DNA from 3 places in the Agarivorans sp. DSG3-1 genome. Region 1 is predicted to be linked to each of the others. Evidence: predicted binding sites of a transcription regulator. Region 1 holds the regulator's gene; each other region holds the start of a gene.
The links. Region 1 encodes sigma-54, which starts transcription at its own class of promoters, with help from an activator protein. Its sites were predicted from a motif close to GTTGGCACGNNNNTNGNNT; they were not measured.
Positions count from the first base shown of each region.

Region 1 (2,263 bases):
GAAAATTGTTGGTTTACTAGGGCCAAACGGCGCCGGTAAAACCACTACCTTCTACATGGTAGTTGGCCTAGTACCACGAGACCAAGGCCGAATACTTATCGATGATGACGATCTGTCTAGCACCGCTATGCATACTCGAGCACGAAAAGGCATTGGTTATCTTCCCCAAGAAGCCTCTATCTTTCGCCGTTTATCGGTAGAAAAAAATATTCTAGCGGTATTAGAAACCCGTAAGGATTTGGACAAAGAGCAGCAAATTGGCGCATTGGACGATTTGCTAGAAGAGTTTCACATTGGGCATATTCGCAAAAATCTCGGTATGAGCCTGTCAGGCGGAGAGCGTCGCCGGGTAGAAATTGCCCGCGCCTTAGCCGCAGCCCCTAAGTTTATTTTGCTTGACGAACCCTTCGCTGGGGTAGATCCTATTTCCGTTATTGATATTAAAAAAATCATTGAACATCTGCGTGATCGCGGTCTAGGTGTATTAATTACCGACCACAATGTAAGGGAAACTCTCGATGTTTGTGAGCATGCCTATATCGTTAGTCAGGGTGAATTGATAGCCTCAGGTAAGCCACAAGAAATACTTGAAAACGAGCACGTGAAACGAGTTTATCTCGGTGAACAATTCAAGCTATAGTTAAAGTGCAGCTTAGAAAATAATATAAAAAGAAGGGATAGCGGTAGTTAATGAAAGCATCTTTGCAGTTGCGTCTTGGTCAGCAGTTAACCATGACCCCCCAGTTACAACAGGCCATACGCTTACTCCAGCTTTCAACCCTGGATTTACAGCAAGAAATTCAAGAGGCTCTGGAAAGTAACCCTCTGCTTGAGGCGGATGAGTCACATTCGAATGATGGTGACGCAACAGACGCTAAGTCAGCCAATGAAAAATCTACAGAAGCCGAATCCAGCGCCGACGTAGACAGCAGCCAAATGGAAGCTGGTGATGCCATTAACCAAGAAACTGTTTCTGATGACCTACCCGTAGACTCCACTTGGGATGATATTTATAGCGCCAGTTCCGCGCCAGCTAGCTCATCGAGCGGCAGTAGCGGTGGTGACGACAACGATATGTTATTCCAAGGCGAAACCGTTGACTCCTTACAAGATCACATGCTGTGGCAAATGCGCCTTACTCCATTCAGCGAAGTAGACCAAGCCATTGCTTTAGCCATTATTGATGCAGTAGATGAATCTGGTTACCTCACACAAGATTGTGAACAGTTATTAGATGGCCTCAATTCTAGTGACAATAACGACTTAGATGTAGAGCTTGACGAAATTGAAGCAGTACTAAAACGGATTCAGCATTTCGACCCCGTAGGCATTGCCGCGCGCTCACTACAAGAATGTTTGTTAATTCAATTAAGCCGTTTTTCCCCAGAAACACCATGGCTAAATGAAGCCAAAGATGTGGTGTCTAACCATATCGATGTATTAGCCAATCGAGATTTTCGCTTATTGGCTCGAAAGACCAAATTAAAAGAAGACCAGCTGCGCGAAGTGATGCGTTTGATTCACACCTTAGAACCACGCCCGGGTAACGCTGTTGAGCCAAACCAAGCCCAATACGTTATTCCCGATGTTTCCGTAGTGAAGCGCCAAGGTCGTTGGGTGGTAGAGCTAAACCCCGATGCGATGCCGAAGCTAAGAGTAAACTCTCACTATGCATCCTTAAGTAAAACGTCTAATGCCACCGATACTCAGTTTATCCGTAGCCACTTACAAGAAGCCAAGTGGTTTATTAAGAGTATTGAAAGCCGCAATGAAACCTTACTCAAAGTCTCTAACTGTATCGTTCACCATCAACAAGCCTTCTTCGAATACGGTGAAGAAGCAATGAAACCAATGGTGCTGAACGATGTGGCCGAAGCAGTAGAAATGCACGAATCAACGATTTCTCGAGTGACAACTCAAAAATTCATGCACACACCTCGCGGCATTTTCGAACTTAAGTATTTTTTCTCTAGCCATGTGGCTACCGATGGCGGCGGTGAATGTTCATCTACCGCTATTCGTGCATTAATTAAGAAACTGGTTGCTGCCGAAAATACCAGTAAACCTCTCAGCGATAGTAAGATTGCTGATATTTTGGCAGATCAGGGGATCAAGGTGGCAAGACGTACGATTGCAAAATATCGTGAGTCTTTAGCGATACCACCTTCTAACCAACGTAAGAGCCTACTTTAAGGCCAATCAAGGGGACTATATTTATGCAAATTAATCTTACCGGACACCACGTTGATATAACTGAGTCTTT
Region 1 is NZ_CP177241.1:1,909,060-1,911,322, reverse strand. It holds gene lptB (LPS export ABC transporter ATP-binding protein) at 1-640, shown strand, start outside; gene ACLD71_RS09015 (RNA polymerase factor sigma-54) at 691-2,193, shown strand; gene hpf (ribosome hibernation promoting factor) at 2,217-2,263, shown strand, end outside.

Region 2 (2,263 bases), 340 kb from region 1:
CTCCGTCAAATTGCAGTGGTTTAATGACCATTGATAGCATTAACTTTAAGGTGGCAATTTGTCGCTCAGTGCTGTCGTCATTCACAAAACCTAAATCAGTGAGCGCGGCTAAATCTAAGGAAAAAGGCTGGTTTAAGGCTTTGCTTAACAAATGTCGGTAACCAGCTGAGAGTGCAGAGGGAAGTTGTCTGGTTGCGCCAAAATCAAGCAATATGATTTTTTGAGACTGCTTGGAGTAGAGGTAGTTGGCAAAATTAGGATCTGTTTGCATTAGCCCAAACTCAAACAACTCCATCATCAGTAGCTTAAACAGGTTATGCATTATTTTGTCGCGCAGTGCCTGTGGCTCTTCGCTTAGCTGATCAATAACCTCTCCATCATGATGGCTCATTGTGAGAATGTTGCTGGTGGTTAGGTGATCAAATAATTGTGGTAATTCAAATTCAGGGTGAGTCGCTAATTTTTGTTGGTACTGGCGTAAATACTCCGATTCTTGCAGGTAATCGGCTTCTTGGTGAAGCTGTAGCTTGGCATCTTGTAAGATTTGCTGATAATCAAACTGCTTCGGTAACAAGCCGCTTAGATTAAGCAAGCTAACAACATTATCTACATCACTATCAATGCTGTCTTTTACCCCAGGATACTGAATTTTAATGGCAACCCGTTGTTGCTGGCTGAGATAGGCACTGTGCACTTGGCCAATAGATGCGGCCGCAATTGGTTGCAGTGAAAATTGCTGAAACTGTTGTTGCCAATCTTCGCCCCATTCTTTAAGCAGTACTTGGCTTAGCTGGCCTATCGGCATGGGATCGGCATCGGCACGCAATCTCGCCAGTAACTCACTCACTTCTTTGGGTAGCATCTCTCCCGCATCCATCGACATTAACTGGCCAACTTTCATGGCAGCTCCGCGCAATTTAGCCAGTTGGTCTGCTACCCGTCTCACGTTATTTGGGGTAAGTAACACCTCATTAAGTTTAGGGCGTTTTCCGGCGGCGAGTTGCACCGCACCTTCGGCGATCATTCCGCCTGCTACGCGTGAAGCCAGCGAACCAAGGCGACCAAGCCGAGCTAAGCGGCCACTGGGTACCTTTGAGGCCTTAGAGTGTTTAGGGCTATTGATATCGCTACCTACTAAGAGCAAAAGACTGTGCCTAACAATACGCCATTATTTTTCATTTAGATCGAATATTGTGAAAAAACACAGCGTTAAGCCTAGGGCTTTTAAGGGTTTCGCAATCTGAAAATCAACCCGGCTGATAGTTTATATTTAATCTTATCAATGGCTTATGTTTGTGTTTCTCCTTTGGCCTAAAGCTTGCCTAGTCATCAGTAAATCAAGTGAATTTGCAAATTGCCAGAAGAGGCCAAAATGAAAAAATTATTAGGATTGTTATGTTGTTTACCGCTGTTCGCCAACGCCGGGATTATTACTAACGGAAGCTTTGAGAGTAATGATGTTCGCCGTGGTGGCTGGAGCTACTTCTCGAGTAATGATGTGCAAGGTTGGCAGGGGCACAACATTGAGATTTGGGATAACTTATTCAACATCAATGCGGTTGAGGGCGATCAATTCATTGAGCTTAACGCCCACTGTTCTGGAGGTGGTTCACGAGCTTGCCAACTGGGTAAATACAGCATTTACCAAGACTTTGCGAGTAACCAAGGGCAGCAGTACAGTTTCGGTTTATCTTACCGAGCGAGAACTAACAGAAATGAGTCTTTTCAGGTAAGTATTGAAGATAGCGTGGGTAATACGGTGTATTCGCAGTTATTGGCCGATCATAATAATAATTCGTGGCGTCAATTCAGCGGAACCTTTGTAGCAAACGATAACTGGTCGAGGATTCGGTTGGATTCGATGATTAATGGTTCGCTAGGCAACTTAATCGATAACGTTTACGTTGAGGCCATTCCGGTGAGTAGCTTTAGCGCAGCCACCTTTGCCGTATCTGAGCCAGCAAGTATTATTTTGCTTATTTTTGCCTTAGCGGCTTTGATTATCCTTCGAAAAAAACGAGCCGATTAAGGCTCGTTTTTACAAAAGGCAATATCAAACAGGTGCTTATCGTTTTAGGTAAGCTTGTAATACTTCACCACCACTATCAACATTCAAAGGCTTAAAGATAAAACCTTGAATACCCTGGCTCTGACAAGCATCTACCACACTGGCATCGGTAACCGAAGACAGCATTACAATGGGCGTGCTTTGGTCCGTTTCGCGCATTATTGCTAAGGCTTTGTCACCGTTAAGGCGGTTCAT
Region 2 is NZ_CP177241.1:2,251,184-2,253,446, forward strand. It holds gene ACLD71_RS10520 (ABC1 kinase family protein) at 1-1,144, opposite strand, end outside; gene ACLD71_RS10525 (DUF642 domain-containing protein) at 1,373-2,029, shown strand; gene ACLD71_RS10530 (response regulator) at 2,066-2,263, opposite strand, start outside.
Region 2: a site for sigma-54 is predicted at 1,306-1,324, ahead of ACLD71_RS10525 (DUF642 domain-containing protein). Genes of this name have one in related genera too.

Region 3 (2,263 bases), 1.2 Mb from region 1:
CAACATTTGAACCAAGCTGAATCCCCCCATCAACTAACTGGTGGCGAGCACCATTGTTAATTAATGAAGTGCCAAAGCTGTCTGGTGCATCACCAAAGTCAATATTGGCATCATCGGCGGCTACTATAGGAGCAATAGCACAACGTGCGCCGTCATTATTGCTTGATGCAGGTCCTTGAGCATAAAGCTGAGCCTCAGGAGAGTTAGACGCAATATCAATTTGGAACACTAAACCGTCTGAATTACGGCTAATGTACAAATGACCGCTCACATCAAAATACACCGCACCAAACGTACCTACTTGGCCAACATTGGCAAGGTTCTCGCTGGCGCCAGTTTCTGGGTTAATTCGCCATAAACGCCCTTGGTTATCTACGCTATAAAGCATGCCGTTATCAGGGTGAAACGCCATATCAAAAATTCTAAGATTAAGCGCACTGCCATCAATCACACGTTGCATGCTTAAATAATCTGCATCTGCTGAGTCTAACGACACTCTAAACAAGCCATATGCCGAACCGCTGCGGTAAAGGTAATGGGCATTGCTCTCTACAGCCACATCACCAACATAAAAGCTCACATCGCTAGCAAAGCCATTCCAATTCAGCGCTAAAGGCTCTACTTGGTAGTCGTCGCCAATTCGCGCCAGCGTCTTGTGCTGGTAACTCCAAGCATACAAATAATCGTCATGCAGATTAAAGCCAATGGCATTGAGTTTACCGGTGGTTCCCATGTCTTCAGATAGCGTTTGGTAATAGCCAGTGGCGAGATTAACGCCATACAATTGCGCCACGTTCTGTTGCACGAGAAATGCCTGTGTAGGGCAACTAGAAAATGCTGCACCATAACTACTCAAGGGTGAGCAGAGTAAGGCAAAAGCTAAAGGTTTCCATGGTTTCATAAGTAATCCTATCGTTTACTGATTTAGGTCAGATACTGCTTATCAGCAAGAGCCGAGCCAAACTTGTAACAATATGATTAGTAAGAAATTAAATGAGGTAAATAAAAGAAAAACTAAAGCCTTTTGCATCTTGCAACAGACGATACGTTAAAATATTAAACGGAAAAGTTATCGAACAAATTTCTGCAAGCGCTTGCTGCTACCACTTGAATTTGCTTGCTTTGTTTTGACGAGTAAGCGTTATTGGCAATAGCCTTTAAGTAAAACAACAAAGTGCCGGAAGACAATAAATACTGGTCATTTCAAACGCGTTTCGGTACAGAAATGCGTTAGCGCATTCTCTTATTCAAAAGGGATTAAGATTAACGGAAGCATTGAATAGGCGGGGTTAACGCCCAATTAGCCATTTACTCTCCACTTTCAAAGTGGGCAAAAACTTCCGCACCCGTCATATTTTGTGTTTCATTTTTAAATTCGTAGTATTCGGGCTTTTCATCAATGAATATTTGATGAGTTAGCGTGTAATCATCCTCTGATATCAATAACCCAACAGGAAGGTGATACTGGTTACTTGGCACTAAATAGTAAAACAAGTGAGTACCACATTTACCGCAGAAACCTCTTTCAGCCCAATCCGATGACTGATACCTAACAACGTTTGATTCACCTGATATTTTAACTGAATCAGCACAATCAATAGCTAACATTGGGCCGCCAGACCAATTTCTGCACATACTACAATGACAAGCGGCCAATTCGTTACTGACGTACTCTACTTCCAACTTAACCGAACCACATAGACACGTTCCTTTACCTTTCATAAATCCCTCAATCTTTACAATGTGTGTGAACTATAATAGTCGCTGACGCCACCTTTAGCAGACAATTGTATTTAGCTGCTAAGCGGCGCTATTTGTTCCGCTAGAAACGATTGTTAAATCGTGTAGCGTTAATCACCACCGCCACAACCACCCGAGTCGCCGCCTGAGTCTCCACCACCAAAGCCACCGCCGCAATAACCGCCACCACTTTTACCGGAAACTCCAGTAAGTTTTATTACTAAGGCAAGAACAAAAAGACCAAATATGATTGGAAGAAGCACACTGAAAAACCCACTATCAGACTCAATGTCCATGAAGTGCCATGTTGACCACAAACCGGCCAAAATAATGATCCATGATTTCATAGTTCACCTCCTGTGAAAATTTAACGCCGCGCTTACCGGCGAGAAAAAGCGCAGCTTTTTTGAGTCCAAGCAGCTTGCTGCTGTTGGTAGAGCGCTTTGTTAAATGTTTTACGCTAGGATTTTAGCAACAACCACACCTAGCACTATTAACAACCCCCAGAAAACCTGCAAATAGG
Region 3 is NZ_CP177241.1:3,132,400-3,134,662, reverse strand. It holds gene ACLD71_RS14580 (LruC domain-containing protein) at 1-901, opposite strand, end outside; gene ACLD71_RS14575 (GFA family protein) at 1,309-1,722, opposite strand; gene ACLD71_RS14570 (hypothetical protein) at 1,851-2,087, opposite strand; gene ACLD71_RS14565 (hypothetical protein) at 2,196-2,263, opposite strand, start outside.
Region 3: a site for sigma-54 is predicted at 945-963, ahead of ACLD71_RS14580 (LruC domain-containing protein). Genes of this name have one in related genera too.